DNA from 2 places in the Streptomyces sp. GL_148 genome. Region 1 is predicted to be linked to the other one. Evidence: riboswitches for the same ligand, from Rfam matches in the RefSeq annotation. Region 1 holds a riboswitch; the other holds the start of a gene.
What was found. A riboswitch is a leader RNA that binds a small molecule or an ion and turns the genes downstream of it on or off. The one in region 1 is predicted to bind guanidine.
Positions count from the first base shown of each region.

Region 2: another riboswitch for guanidine. It lies ahead of AC3IYI_RS14920 (DMT family transporter); the one in region 1 lies ahead of AC3IYI_RS35725 (Ohr family peroxiredoxin).

Region 1 covers NZ_CM174396.1:7,913,657-7,921,015, forward strand. The annotation lists gene AC3IYI_RS35720 (aldehyde dehydrogenase family protein) at 1-783, shown strand, start outside; gene AC3IYI_RS35725 (Ohr family peroxiredoxin) at 824-1,276, opposite strand; guanidine-III (ykkC-III) riboswitch at 1,352-1,414, opposite strand; gene AC3IYI_RS35730 (AraC family transcriptional regulator) at 1,467-2,486, opposite strand; gene AC3IYI_RS35735 (type 1 glutamine amidotransferase domain-containing protein) at 2,743-3,498, shown strand; gene AC3IYI_RS35740 (discoidin domain-containing protein) at 3,527-5,668, shown strand; gene AC3IYI_RS35745 (ATP-binding SpoIIE family protein phosphatase) at 5,690-7,359, opposite strand, start outside.
Region 2 covers NZ_CM174396.1:3,276,909-3,284,267, forward strand. The annotation lists gene AC3IYI_RS14915 (transglycosylase domain-containing protein) at 1-2,286, shown strand, start outside; gene AC3IYI_RS14920 (DMT family transporter) at 2,302-2,622, opposite strand; guanidine-III (ykkC-III) riboswitch at 2,654-2,747, opposite strand; gene AC3IYI_RS14925 (GroES family chaperonin) at 2,805-3,146, opposite strand; gene AC3IYI_RS14930 (DUF3618 domain-containing protein) at 3,193-3,489, opposite strand; gene bcp (thioredoxin-dependent thiol peroxidase) at 3,628-4,095, shown strand; gene AC3IYI_RS14940 (HNH endonuclease family protein) at 4,239-4,862, shown strand; gene AC3IYI_RS14945 (HNH endonuclease) at 4,859-5,728, shown strand; tRNA gene AC3IYI_RS14950 (tRNA-Leu) at 5,741-5,816, shown strand; gene rdgB (RdgB/HAM1 family non-canonical purine NTP pyrophosphatase) at 5,872-6,516, opposite strand; gene AC3IYI_RS14960 (hypothetical protein) at 6,557-6,943, opposite strand; gene rph (ribonuclease PH) at 7,090-7,359, opposite strand, start outside.

The DNA of each region.
Region 1 (7,359 bases):
CGCGACACCGGCCGCGCCCTCACCGCCCATCCGGCGGTCGCCCTGATCGCCGTCACCGGCAGCGTCCGAGCCGGACGGGAGATCGCGGCGGCCGCCGCGGCCGGCCTCAAGCGGGTCCATCTGGAACTCGGCGGCAACGCACCCGTCATCGTCCACGAGGACGTGGACGTGAAGGCCACCGCCGCCGCCCTCGCCGCGGTCGCCTACTACAACGCGGGCCAGGACTGCACCGCGCCCACCCGGCTCCTAATCCACCGCCGGATCCACGACGCGTTCCTCGGGGCCTTCGCCGCCGAGGCCGCCGGGCTCCGCGCCGGCGCCGACTTCGGCCCCCTCAACAACGCCGCCCAACTCGCCTCCGTACGGGGACTGCTGGACCGTCTGCCACCCCACGCCGGGATCGTCACCGGAGGCAGCCGGCTCCCGCGCCCCGGCTTCTTTCACGAGCCCACCGTGGTCGCGGGCGTCCGCCAGGACGACGAGATCGTGCAGGAGGAGACCTTCGGACCCGTCGTGACCGTCCAGTCCTTCGCGGACGAGGCCGAGGCCCTGCACCTCGCCAACGGCGTGCGCTTCGGCCTGGCCGCGAGCGTGTGGACCACCGGCCACGATCGCGCGATGCGCGCCACCCGCGCCCTGCACACCGGCATCGTCTGGGTGAACACCCACGGCACCACGGTCTCCGAGATGCCCCACGGCGGAGTCAAACACTCCGGCTACGGCAGCGACCTCTCCCTGTCCGGCCTCCTGGACTACACCCAGGTCAAGCACGTCATGCTGTGAGCGGGGCCGCGAGGGATGCCGTCACCGTACCGGCCGGAGCTCAGGCCCCGTCAGCGGGAGCGGGGTCGTCCAGGGCCAGGAGCGTCAGCGGTACGTTGCCGCGTACCGCCTGCGAGTAGGGGCAGACCGCGTCCGCCCGGTGCAGCAGCGGCTGGAGGTCTGCCGCCCGCCACCCGGGCAGGCTGACGGTGAGGGCCACCGCGAGGCCGTAGCCCGCGGGCGTGTCCGTGGTGCCGAGCTGCACTTCGCACGCCACCCGCGCGGCGGAGGCGTCCGCCCCGAACTCGGCGGCGACCTCCGCGAGCGCGGAGGTGAAGCAGGCGGCGAAACCGGCCGCGAACAGCTGCTCGGGGTTGGTGGTGCCCGGGACCTTCTTGCGCGGCGGGGCCAGGCGCACGTCCAGGCGGCCGTCGTCGGTGCGGACGGATCCGGTGCGGCCCCCGGCGGCGTGCGCGGTCGTCCGGTACAGGCTGCGGGTGAGTGGCACGGTCATGGCGTTCGGCCCATCTTGCTCGACGAGGACGCTGCCCGGGTGCGGACAGCGGAAGGCGCCGCTGGTGCGGCACCTCGCGCGTCGTCGTGCGTAACCGGGTACGGCGCATCTCGTCCGGGGCCTCGGGTCGGCCGCCGGACAATCTAGCAACGGAGACGGCCGGCCGGGGCGTCGCCCGCGGTGACCCTCCTCACCCGCGGCCGGCCGCGTCGCGATCCGCGGACGCGGGCCGGTGCCGACTGCGGTACGCCCCCGGAGGCATGCCCTCCCACCGGGTGAAGGCACGGACCAGGGCCGTCGCACCGCTCAGGCCGACGAGCGGCGCGATCCGGTCCAGCGGCAGGTCCGTGGTCTCCAGCAGCCGCCCGGCCCGGCCGTGGCGGGCAGTGTCGAGGAGCGCGCGCCACGACGTGCCCTCCGCGTGCAGGGCCCTGCGCAGGGTCCGGACGCTGAGGCTGAGCTCCTTGGCGGGGCCCTCGGGGCCCGCGTCCTCGAGCGCGGCGTGCTCCAGCCACTGCCGTACGCGCCCGGCGACGGTCACGGCCGCGGACAGCTGGTGCAGGAGCCGGTCGGCGTAGGCCCGGTGCAGGGCGTTGAGCGCCGGGTCGTAGAGGGGGCGGCGCCGGTCGAGGTCCTCGTCGGCGACCGTGATCGCGGTCTCCGGGGCGTCGAAGGCGACGGGGCAGCCGAGGACGCGGGCGTAAGGCTCCGCCGAGCCCCTGCGGGGGTGGGCGAAGGACACGGCCAGGGGCGCCCAGCCGTCGCCGGCGATCCAGCGGCCCGCCCGCACCATGCTGCTGACGACCGCCTCCACCTGCTGGGGATGCATGGCCTCCGGGTCGACGTTCGGCCGGTAACCGACCCGCCCGACGCCGTCCCGGCGGTGCAAGGTCACCGTGCCCGCCTGGCTCACCAGGGGGTGGTAGCGCTCGGCCGCCTGCGCGGCTTCCGCGAGGCTGGCGCAGGTGAGGACGAGGTGGCCCAGGATGTGCAGCCCCTCGGGCCTGATGCGGTCGCCCACGAGGAGCCCGGTGTGCGGGCCGGCGCCCACGGCGCCGAGCACTTCGTCCCACAGGGCACGCATCTCGCCGAACTCCAGCCGGTCCGTGGGCAAGGTCCAGGAGGCCGACCCGCCGGTGCCCTCCGCCGTGGCGCTCAGGACGGCGAGGGCGTAGCACGCGGTGACGGAGGGCGGCTCGATGGCTGACACATCGGTCAGTCAATGCGGATGCACCGCCCGCGTCAACACCGCCCGCGTCGCCGCCGCCCCCGTCAGCACCGCCCGCGGGACGACGCCGGGCGCCGGTCCGGAGAGTCAACGGATTGGCCGCCGAAGTGAATGACGGCGCCGACGGCTGCTCCTAAGGTCGGCCTTCGGGCAGCAAGAGCGGCACGCTCCAGCGCCCCCCGTTCGGGGAGCGTGCCGCTCTTGCTGCCGCGATCACCACCGCTCAGAGGAGTACGCCGTGATTCTCTTCCTGCTCCCCGCGGGAGACTACGACCCCACCGAGGCGGCGGTTCCCTGGGCCGCACTGCGGCAGGCCGGCTTCGAGGTGCGGTTCGCGACCCCGGCCGGGGAGGCCGCGTACGCCGACCCCCGGCTCACGCACCTCGGCTTCTCCTGGCTGTCGCCCTGGCTGATGACCCGCCGCGCCGAGCTCGCCGCCTACCGGGACCTCACCGAGGACCCCCATTTCCTCGCCCCCTCCTCGTACAAGGAGGTCAACCCGGCCGACATCACGGGCCTGTTCGTACCCGGCGGCCACGCCGCGGGCATGCGGACGCTGCTCGAGGACGCCACCGCCCAGTACCTGTTCGCCCGGGTCTTCACCCAGGGGCTGCCGGTGGGAGCCGTCTGCCACGGAGTGCTGCTCGCCGCCCGGGCCAAGGATCCCGCCACCGGGCGCTCGGTCCTCCACGGCCGGCGGACAACGGCCTTGACGTCCCTGCTGGAGCTGACCGGGTGGAACCTCACCCGGTTCTGGCTGGGGCGCTACTACCGCACGTACCGCACCACCGTGCAGCAGGAGGTCACCGCGGCGCTCGCCGATCCGGGCCACTTCCTCGCCGGCCCGTCGCTGCCCGTCCGCGACACCGCCGCGCGGCCCGGACGCGGCTTCACCGTCAAGGACGGCAACTACGTCTCCGCACGGTGGCCCGGCGACTGCCATCGCCTGGCGGCCGAGTACCTGGCCCTGGTCCGCGCCCACGTCATGTCATGAACGCATCGTGAAGGAGAAAGGGATGGGGATGAACCGACGAAGAGCCCCCGGGCGAAGCCGGTACCTGTTAACCGGCCTGGTCCTCGCACTGGTCGCCCTGCTGCTCGGCCCCCCGACCGCCGGCGCGGCGGCGGGCCCGCAGTGGTGGGAACCCGTGGCGCGCCCGGCCCCCGACTCGCAGGTCAACGTCACGGGGGAGCCGTTCACCGGGACCGACGACCAGGGCCGGGTCCGCGGATACGTCGACGGGCACGTGCACCTGATGTCCGACGAGGGCTTCGGAGGACGGCTGGTCTGCGGAAAGACCTTCTCCGCGGCGGGGGTGGCGGACGCCCTCAAGGACTGCCCCGAGCACTACCCGAACGGCGTCCTCGCCCTCTTCGACATGATCACCAAGGGCGGTGACGGCCGGCACGACCCGACCGGCTGGCCGACGTTCCGCGACTGGCCGGCCCACGACTCCGCCACCCACCAGCAGACGTACTACGCCTGGGTGGAGCGGGCCTGGCGGGGCGGCCAGCGGATCCTGGTGAACGACATGGTCACCAACGGCGTCATCTGCTCGCTCTACTTCTTCAAGGACCGCGGCTGCGACGAGATGACCGCGATCAGGCTCCAGATCCAGAAGACGTACGAGCTCCAGGACCACGTCGACACCATGTACGGCGGCGCCGGCAAGGGCTGGTTCCGGGTCGTCACCGAGCCCGGCCAGGCCCGCAAGGTCATCCAGGAGGGCAAGCTCGCCGTCGTGCTCGGGGTGGAGACCTCCGAACCGTTCGGCTGCAAGCAGGTGTTGGACGGCGCCCGCTGCACCATGGCCGACATCGACCGCGGCCTCGACGAACTGCACCGGCTCGGCGTGCGCAGCATGTTCCTCTGCCACAAGTTCGACAACGCCCTGTGCGGCGTCCGGTTCGACTCGGGCACCCAGGGCATGGCCATCAACGTCGGCCAGTTCCTGTCGACGGGCACCTTCTGGAGCACGGAGCCCTGCCCCGGCGCCGCGCACGACAACCCGATCGGCTTCGGACTCGCCGCCGAGGGCCATGCGGAGGTACGTGCCGCCGTGACGGCCGAGGACCCCGGCACCTCCGAGACGCAGGCACAGGCGCAGGCGCAGGCGCAGGCGGAGGCCCGGATCCGGGGAGCCCTGCCGGAAGGCGTCGAACTGCCGCAGTACGGCGCCTCCTTGCAGGCCGCCGCGCAGTGCAACCGCCGTGGCCTGACCGCACTGGGCGAGTACGCGGTGCTGGGCATGACCAAGCGCCACATGATGCTGGAAATCGACCACATGAGCGTCAAGGCGGCCAACCAGGCGCTGCGCGTGCTCGAAACCGAACGCTACTCCGGCGTGCTCTCCACCCACGGCTGGATGGACGACAGCTGGACCGAGCGGGTCTACCGCCTGGGCGGCTTCATCACGGGCCACATGTACGAGGCGCCCGCGTTCGCCGCCGAGGCGCGCAGGCACGCCGCCCTGCGCGCCACGTACGGTGCCGGGTACGGGATCGGCACCGACATGAACGGCTTCGCCTGGCTCCCCGGCCCCCGGGCCACGGCCGGCGACCCCGTCCGCTACCCCTTCCGCAGCCCCGACGGCGGCTCGCTCCTCGACCGGCAGGTCACCGGCTCGCGCGTCTGGGACGTCAACACCGACGGCGGCGGCACCCACTACGGCCTCGTACCCGACTGGATCGAGGACATCAGGGTCACCGGCGGCCAGGACGTGGTGGACGAGCTGATGCGGGGAGCCGAGGGCTACCTGCGCACCTGGGAGGGCGCCGGCCGCCACACCACCCCGTACGTACCGCTGGTCCGCGGCTACCGCCCCCACGCCGGGCACCTGGCGTCCTCGCGGTCCCTGCCCTCCGGGTTCACCCACGAGGGGGTCTGGAAGGTGCTGCGCGACCCCGCGCCCGGCACGGTCCGGCTCTACGAGTGCAAGGTGGCGAACCACTCGCTGCTGACCGCCGACCCGGGGTGCGAGGGCCAACAGCCCCTCGGTGCGGTCGGATACGTGTACACCAGGGCGGTGCCGGGCTCGCTGCCCCTCTACCGGTGTTACATACCCTCCGTATTCGACCACTTCGTCTCGAACAGGGCCGACTGCGAGGGGCCTTACACGAAGGAGGGCCTGCTGGGCCACGTCATGCCCGTGGCCGCGCCGTAGCGGCAGACGCACAGGTGCCCGTCACGCGGGGGGCAGGCTCTGCTCGGACCAGACGGCCTTGCCCCCCGCCGTGTAGCGGCTGCCCCAGCGGTGCGAGAGCTGGGCGACGATGTACAGGCCGCGGCCGCCTTCCTCGTGGCTCCTCGCACGCCGCATCCTCGGCTGCGTGTTGCTGGAGTCGGAGACCTCGCACGTCAGGGTGTCCGCCCGGATCAGCCGGAGCCGGACCGGGCCACCGGCGTGGCGGATGGAGTTGGTGACCAGCTCGCTGACGATGAGCTCCGTGCTGAAGGCGAGCTCGTCGAGGTCCCAGGCGGTCAGCTGGTCCAGGACGAGATGGCGCGCGCTGCCGACGATCGCCGGGTCGGCGTCGAGCAGCCAGGTGGCGACGGAGTCGTCGTCCACCACCCGGGTACGGGCCAGCAGGAGGGTGACGTCGTCCCTCAGCCGTCCCGCCGGCAGTCCTTCCACGATGTCGTGCCGGGCCTGACGCAGCGGCCGGCCGAGCACGTCCGCGGCCAGCAGGCGGTCCGCCAGGTCGCTCATTCCCTGGTCGATGTCCCCCGCTCCGCGTTCGATCAGGCCGTCGGAGTACAGGGCGAGGACGCTCCCCGGGGGCAGATCGCGTTCGACCGGCTCGAAGGGCCAGCCGCCGACCCCCAGGGGCGGCCCGGGGCTCAGGTCGACGTACTCCACGGTTCCGTCCGGGCTGACCACGGCCGGAGGCGGGTGTCCGGCGCTGGCCATGACGCACCTTCGGGTGACCGGGTCGTAGACGGCGTACAGGCAGGTGGCACCGGCCGGTCCGCCGGGCGGCAGCGCGCCCGCGTCACCGTCCTCCGAATCGCCGCTCTCCGCCTCGGCCGCGACCTGCAGCACCATGTCATCGACGTGCGCCAGCAGTTCCTCGGGTTCCAGCTCCAGGTCCGCCATCGCGCGTACGGCGCTGCGCAGGCGCCCCATCATGGCCGTGGCGTGCAGCCCGTGACCGGCGACGTCCCCGACCACCAGGGCGACACGGGCCGACGACAGCGGGATGACGTCGAACCAGTCGCCGCCCACTCCGCTGTCCGCGTCGGCGGGCAGGTAGAGGCCGGCGGCTTCCAGTGCGGGCGTATCCGAGGTGGCCGGCGGCAGAAGGCTGCGCTGCAGGCCCACGGCGGTGCGGCGCTCCTTGGTGTACCGCCGCGCGTTGTCCACGGCGACGGCCGCGCGGGCGGCGATCTCCTCCAGCAGCGCCAGGTCGTCCCCGTCCAGCGGGGCAGCGTCCCCCGTGCGCCAGAGCGTGAGCCTCCCGAACCCGATGCCCCGTGCGCACAGTGGCGCCGTCATCGCCGAATGCGCACCCGGGACGGCGGTCGCCCACGTGGGGGCATCGTCGCTCCCGGGCCCCGGCGACCGGATCCCGAGGCCGGTGACCAGCTCTCCCCGGCATTCCGGCGCCGCGGGCGCGGCCGGGCCGGGCCCGCCCGCCGCGAGAGGAGCGGTGAAGCGGGACGTACCCCTACGCAGCACGTCCGCTTCCGCTCCGGCGACGGCCATCCGGATCAGGGGCAGCGCGAGATGCTGCCCGTCGGCGGGCGGCTCACCGCCGGTCAGAACGGTCTCCGCCAGATCCACCGCGGCGCAGTCGCCGAACGCGGGCGCCAGGACCTTGACCAGGTCCTCGACGGTGCGCAGCACGGACAGCG
Region 2 (7,359 bases), 4.6 Mb from region 1:
ACCGGCTGGCGCCGCCTCCTCCCGACCTGGCGCATGGTCCTGGGCGCCCTCCTCCTGCTCGCCCTGCTCATCGGCGGCGCCCTCGTGGCCGGCTACCTGCTGGTCCACATCCCGCCCGCCAACGCGGCCGCCACGGCGCAGTCCAACGTCTACCTCTACACCGACGGCACCCAGCTCGCCCGCGACGGCGAGGTCAACCGCGTCAACGTGCCGCTCTCCCAGATCCCCCGGAGCGTCCAGGAAGCCGTACTGGCCGCCGAGGACCGCGACTTCCACTCCGAACGGGCGGTGGACCCCGCGGCGATGCTGCGCGCCGCCTGGAACACCGCGACCGGCAAGGGCACCCAGTCCGGATCGACCATCACCCAGCAGTACGTCAAGAACTACTACCTGGGCCAAGAACAAACGATCAAGCGGAAGGTGAAGGAGTTCTTCATCGCGATCAAGCTCGGTCGTGAGAAGTCGAAGAACTACATCCTCGAGGGGTACCTGAACACCAGCTACTTCGGCCGCAACGCCTACGGCATCCAGGCCGCCGCCCAGGCCTACTACGGCAAGGACGTCGGCAAACTTAACCCCGCCGAGGGCGCTTACCTCGCCACCCTCCTCAACTCCCCCAGCGCCTTCGACGTGGTCGCCCACCCCCAGGGCCGCGGCCGCGCCCTCGCCCGCTGGAACTACGTGCTCGACGGCATGGTCAAGAAGGGCTGGATGACGCCCGCCGAACGCGCGGCCACCCAGTTCCCCGAGCCCGGCAAGATCCGCCCGGCCGCCGGCCTCTCCGGACAGCGCGGATACCTCGTCGAGGCCGTCAAGGACTACATCGCCGAGAACAAGATCCTCGACGACAAGACCCTCGCCGAGGGCGGCTACCGCATCACCACCACCATCGACAAGACCCGCCAGACCGCCATGGTCGACGCCGTCAACGACAAGATGGTCAGCAAGCTCGACCCCGCGAAGAACAAGGCGGACCGCAACGTCCGCACCGGAGCCGTCTCCATCGACCCGGCCACCGGCAAGGTCGTCGCCCTGTACGGCGGCATCGACTACACCAAGCAGTACGTCAACAACGCCACCCGGCACGACTACCAAGTGGCCTCCACCTTCAAGCCGTTCGTCTTCGCCTCCGCCGTCCAGAACGGCTCGCACACCCAGGACGGCCGCACGATCACCCCGTACACGATCTACAACGGCGACAACAAGCGGCCCGTCGTCGGCAGCCGCATCCCCTACAACCCCGAGAACGAGGGACAGCTCAGCTACGGCAACATCACCGTCAACACCGCCACCGACCTCTCCGTCAACTCCGTCTTCGCCCAGATGGTCGTCGACGTCGGCACCGACAAGGTCAAGCAGACCGCCATCGCCCTCGGCATCCCCGCGAACACCCCGAACTTCGACCCGGGACCGGCCATGGCGCTGGGCACCATGCAGGCCAGCGTCCTGGACATGACCCAGGCCTACGCGACCCTGGCCGACCACGGCCGCCGCACCCCGTACACCTTCGTCGAGAAGATCACCAAGGAGGGGGACACCGTCCCCCTCCCGAAGCGCGACCCGGCCCAGGCCGTCAGCCGCGAAGCCGCCGACACCACCACGTCCATGCTGGTCAGCGTCGTGGACAACGGCACCGGTACGGCCGCCCTGGCCGCCGGCCACCCGGCCGCCGGCAAGACGGGGACCGGCGAACTGGACCGCTCGGCCTGGTTCGCGGCGTACACCCCGGACCTGGTCACGGTCGTCTCGATGATGGGCCAGGACCCGGACACCGGCGCCCTGGAATCCCTCTACGGAGCCCTGGGCGAGGCCCGCATCGGGGGCGGCGGCTACCCGGCCCGGATCTGGGCCCAATACACGAAGACGGCTCTGACCGACAGCGACCCCGTCGACTTCGACCTGGAACTCATGCCGGGCGCCAACCAGCCCCCGCCGCCCCCGACCGTGAACCCGGACCCGACCCCCTCCCCGGAGGAAACCCCGGGCGACCGCCCCTCGAACCGGCCGGGCCGCCCGACGCGGAGCCCGTCGACGAACGGAGGCCAAACGAACGGAGGCCAAACGAACGGCGGGCAGACGAACGGGGGCCAGACGAACGGGGGTCAGAACACGGGAGGCCAAACCACCGGCGGTGACACCACAGGCGGCCAGACCGACGGAGGCCAGAACACCGGCGGCCAGACCGACGGCGGCGCCACGACCGGCACCACGACCGGCACCACGACGGGCACACAGGGCGGCGGCGCCACCGAGGGCCTACGCCCACCGGCGGACCTACTGGAGTAGGACGACACCCCGGTCTCAGTGACCGGAGGTCGCCTTCAGCCCCACCACGGCGACCAGCAGCAGACAGATGAAGAAGATCCGGGCGGCGGTGACGGGCTCACCCAGCACCGCCATACCGAGCACCGCCGCCCCGGCCGCGCCGATACCGACCCACACACCGTAGGCCGTACCGATCGGCAGGGTCTTGGCCGCGTACGACAGCAGCACCATGCTCGCCACGATGCCGGCACCCGTGAACACGCTCGGCCACAGCCGCGTGAACCCTTCGGTGAACTTCATACCGATCGACCAGCCGACTTCGAGCAGACCGGCGAGAAGAAGCAGAACCCAGGCCATGACAGGCACCTCCGGAACGAGAGCGGAACGGGGTGCGTCGTCTTGTCATGCAGCCACTGGCCACTGGCCAAGGGCGACCCGGTACGGCGCGTCTCGTCGGGGGTTCCCCACCACCGTAGCAAAACAGAACGAAAAGGGCCGGTGACGATGGTCACCGGCCCTTTCCCCGCTCTCTGCGGGGGCTAGAGATAAAGCCCCGTCGAGTCTTCCGACCCCAGCCGCTCGGCGGCCACGGCGTGCAGGTCCCGCTCCCGCATCAGCAGGTACGTCGCCCCGCGCACCTCCACCTCGGCCCGCTCCTCGGGGTCGTACAGCACCCGGTCCCCCGGCTCGACCGTCCGTACGTTCTGCCCGACCGCGACCACCTCGGCCCAGGCCAGCCGCTTGCCGACCGCGGCCGTCGCAGGAATCAGGATGCCGCCGCCCGAGCGGCGCTCACCCTCCGGCGAATCGGATTTCACGAGCACGCGGTCGTGCAGCATGCGGATGGGCAGCTTGTCGTGGGTGGTGGTGTTCTCGCTCACGCCCCGAACCTACCCGCCCACACCCGCCCCGCACCCCGCAGGGTCATCAGCGCTTGCGTCGCGCCGCCGACACGACCACCAGACCCACGACTCCGACCGCGAGCAGCGCGACCGGCACGATCCGCTCGACGCGCGGCGTGCCGTCGTAGTGACGCAGCCCGTCGCGGGCGTCGGTGACGAGGCGGTTCACCGTCGCCACCGCACGGCCGACGACGTGGTCGACGTTGCTGACCACCTTCGCCTTGGCGTCCCCGACGATCGTCTTGGGGTGCAGGCGCACCCCGATCTCGTCGAGCGTCTCGGCGAGCTGCTCGCGGCGGCGGACGATGTCCGCCTCGATCATTGCGGGGGTCCTGGCTTCCGGCACCGCGCTGCCTCCGTCGTCATGGTCGGTCCCATGGCGGGTGTAGCCCGCCATGAACAGTCAGTCAGCAGCTTAGTCTCGACACCGTACCGATCCCCTCCCGAGGAGCCTCCTGACATGAGCGAGCGACTTGAGCCGGGCGACATCGCCCCCGCCTTCACCCTGCCCGACGCGGACGGCAACGAGATCTCGCTCGCCGACCACAAGGGCCGCAAGGTGATCGTGTACTTCTACCCGACCGCCCTGACGCCGGGCTGCACCAAGCAGGCCTGCGACTTCACGGACAACCTGGCCGTCCTGGCCACGGCCGGCTACGACGTCATCGGCGTCTCCCCGGACAAGCCGGAGAAGCTGGCGAAGTTCCGCGAGCAGGAGCACCTGAAGGTCACCCTGGTCAGCGACCCCTCCAAGGAGGTCCTGACGGCGTACGGGGCGTTCGGCGAGAAGAAGCTGTACGGCAAGACCGTCACCGGAGTCATCCGCTCCACGGTGATCGTCGACGAGGAGGGCAAGGTCGAACGCGCCCTGTACAACGTCAAGGCCACGGGCCACGTAGCCAAGATCATCAAGGACCTGGGCATCTGACCCCGCCCCCTCCTTCCGGAACGGCCCGCACCCCACAAACGGTGCGGGCCGTTCCGTTTATCGGACGGAATCGGCCGTAACTGTCCGACTATCGGTCCGTTACTCCATGCGAGGGCCGCACACGCGGCCGATAGGGGGAAGTGATGGCGGTCCGATACACGCGAGAGCTACTGGAAGCAGCGGCCCGCGAGACAAGCAACTGGGACGACGCAGTCCGATGGTGCGGCGGCACGCCGAGCAGTGGCAGCAGGCGCTATCTGCGGACGAAGATGCGGGAAGCGGAAATCGACTGTTCTCACTTCCCCACGAAATGGGCACGGCACACGGAGGAGCTGCTCCGGGAGCTGGTGGCCGAGTCCACATCCATCTCGGAGGTGGTCAGCCGGCTCGGCATCAGCAACGTCGGCGGCAACCAGACACGCATCTCGCGGCGGATCGCGGCTCTCGGCATCGACACATCGCACTTCGTCGCCACCCGGAGGCGCCCCAAGGGTTCTCTCGGACCGGCGCTCTCGCTGAGGGATCCGCAGGACGGCCGGGTCCCTGGGCAGCGCTTGCGACGAGAGCTGCTGAAGGTCGGCGTTCCCGAGGAATGCGCCGAGTGCGGCGTCGGCACGGTGTGGAACGGCAAACCGCTCCGACACGAGGTCGATCACATCAATGGCGAGTGGTGGGACAACCGGCAGGAGAACCTTCGGATCCTCTGCCCCAACTGCCATGCAGCTACGGACACATACCGGGGCCGCAAGGCGAGGAGGGCTGCATGAGCGAGGTCAGGTACACGCGTGACCTGCTGAGCCGAACCGCGCCACTGGCCACCAGTCTGGTCGACTTCATGAGACTCCTGGACACCCCGCTGCTGGCCGGCCCTCGCCAATATCTGCGCGACAGGCTGGCTCACTACGGCATCGATACGTCCCACTTCGCCGACGAACCACTCCCTGAACGAGTCCGGCAGCGCTACACGGAGGAGCGGCTCCGCGAAGCGGCCGCCCACTCGGACAGCATCGCGGGAATGCTCGCTTACATGGGCGTCGAACCGTACAACAGCGCCCAAGTCCACATCGCCAAGCTCCTCGAACGGTTCGGGATAGAAACGTCGCACTTCCCCCGCCGAGGTACTCCCTCGTCGCGCCGCCTCTTCGTCCGTGAGGAGATCACACCGGCGGTCGCCGACTCGAAGAGCATGGCGGGGGTCATGCGCGCACTCGGCCACCACCCCTTCGACGGTGCCGCACGCGCCAAGGCCAGGCGGAGCATCGAGGAATACGAGCTGTCCACAGACCACTTCACGGGCCAGGGCCACACCATCGGCCGCCCCTCACCTGCACGCTTGTCGTCGCCAGAGATCCTGAGGCGACTTGAAGTCGGCTCCTCTCGCACCAAGACGGCGACGCTGCGCCGGGCCCTCGACGATCTCGGAGTGCCGCACGCATGCACGGAGTGCGGCGTCGGGGACGTCTGGCGCGGCCGGAGGCTTGTCCTGGAGATCGACCACGTGAACGGTGACTGGCTGGACAACCGCCGGGAGAACCTCCGCTATTTGTGCCCCTCCTGCCACAGCCAGACTCCGACCTTTGCCAAGCGATCAAGGACGGCCATCCCATCGCAACGAACTGCCATCGACCAGTAAGGTAGGCGCAACGGGCCCGTATCCCAGCTGGTAAAGAGGATGCCGGTTTAGATCCGGTATGTCGTGGGTTCGAGTCCCACCGGGCCCACAGCAACGGCCGGTGTCCATCCTGATGGACACCGGCCGTCGGTATGTCGGCGGCGTCAGCCCAGCAGCTCCCGTACCACCGGGACCAGGGCTCGGAAGGCCTGGCCTCGGTGGGAGATGGCGTTCTTTTCTGCCGGGGTGAGTTCCGCGCAGGTGCGGGACTCGCCCAGGGGCTGGAGGATCGGGTCGTAGCCGAAGCCGCCCGTGCCGGCCGGGGCGTGGCGCAGGGTGCCCAGGAGGCGGCCTTCGACCACGCGTTCCGTGCCGTCCGGGAGGGCGAGGGCGGCCGCGCAGAAGAAGTGGGCGCCTCGGTGGGCGTCGTCGATGTCGCCGAGCTGGGACAACAGCAGCGCCAGGTTGGCGGCGTCGTCGCCGTGGGCGCCGGCCCAGCGGGCCGAGAAGATGCCCGGGGCGCCGTTCAGTACGTCGACGCAGAGGCCCGAGTCGTCGGCGACGGCCGGCAGGCCGGTGGCCTGGGCGAGGGCGTGGGCCTTGAGGAGGGCGTTCTCGGCGAAGGTGACGCCGGTTTCCTTGACGTCCGGGATCTCCGGGTACGCGTCCGCGCCGACCAGCTCGTGCGGCAGGCCGGCGGCGGACAGGATGGCGCGGAGTTCGGTGACCTTGCCCGCGTTGCGCGTGGCGAGGATCAGGCGGCTGGGAGAGCTGGCGGAGGGCGTCGTCGGCGTCGTCGTCGAGGTCATGACGTCATTATCCCGGGCCTGGCTCGGGCCCCGGCCGGGGTCAGCCCGGGGTGCAGACCTTCGAGATTTCCTTCGCCGCGTCCGCGACCGGGGTGACGTCGGGGGCCGTGGTGCCGCTCTCGATGGAGGTGCGGACGTTCTGGACGGCCGTGTTCATCGAGGAAATGGCCTTGCTCAGGTCGGCGTTGTCCGTCTGGTCGCCGACCTTCTTGAGGTTCTCCTCGATCGCGTTGAGCGCGTTCTGGGCGTCCTGCGGGCTGTTGCCGGCCTGCGAGACGGCCTGCTGGAGGTCGTTGGCGCCGTCCGTGATGGCGACCGCCGTGCTCGCGCAGTCCATCGCCGTCGAGATGGCGTCGCAGGAGGTGATCGCGGGTATGGCGAGCGCTGCCGTCAGGGCGACGGCTGCCAGGCGGTACTTCGGCTTCACTTCGGCCCCCAGGAGGATGTGGATCAGAGGATGTGGATGCAGAACGTTCGGATGCGCGGATACGTGGACGGGCGCACGGCTTCGACGCCGTGCACCCGTACAACGAGAGACGCGCGGACGGGCCGCGCGGTTGCCGCAGCCGGCGCTTAGAGCGTGAGCTCCAGGGCGCCGAGCTGGAGGGCCTCCAGGTCGGCGCAGCCGCCGGCGGCCAGGTCGAGGAGGGCGTTGAGTTCCTTGCGGTCGAAGGGCTCGCCCTCGGCCGTGCCCTGGACCTCGACGAAGCGGCCGTCGCCGGTGCAGACCACGTTCATGTCGGTCTCGGCGCGCACGTCTTCCTCGTAGCAGAGGTCGAGGAGCGGCACGCCGTCGACGATGCCCACGCTGACGGCGGCGACGGTGCCGGTCAGGGGCTTGCG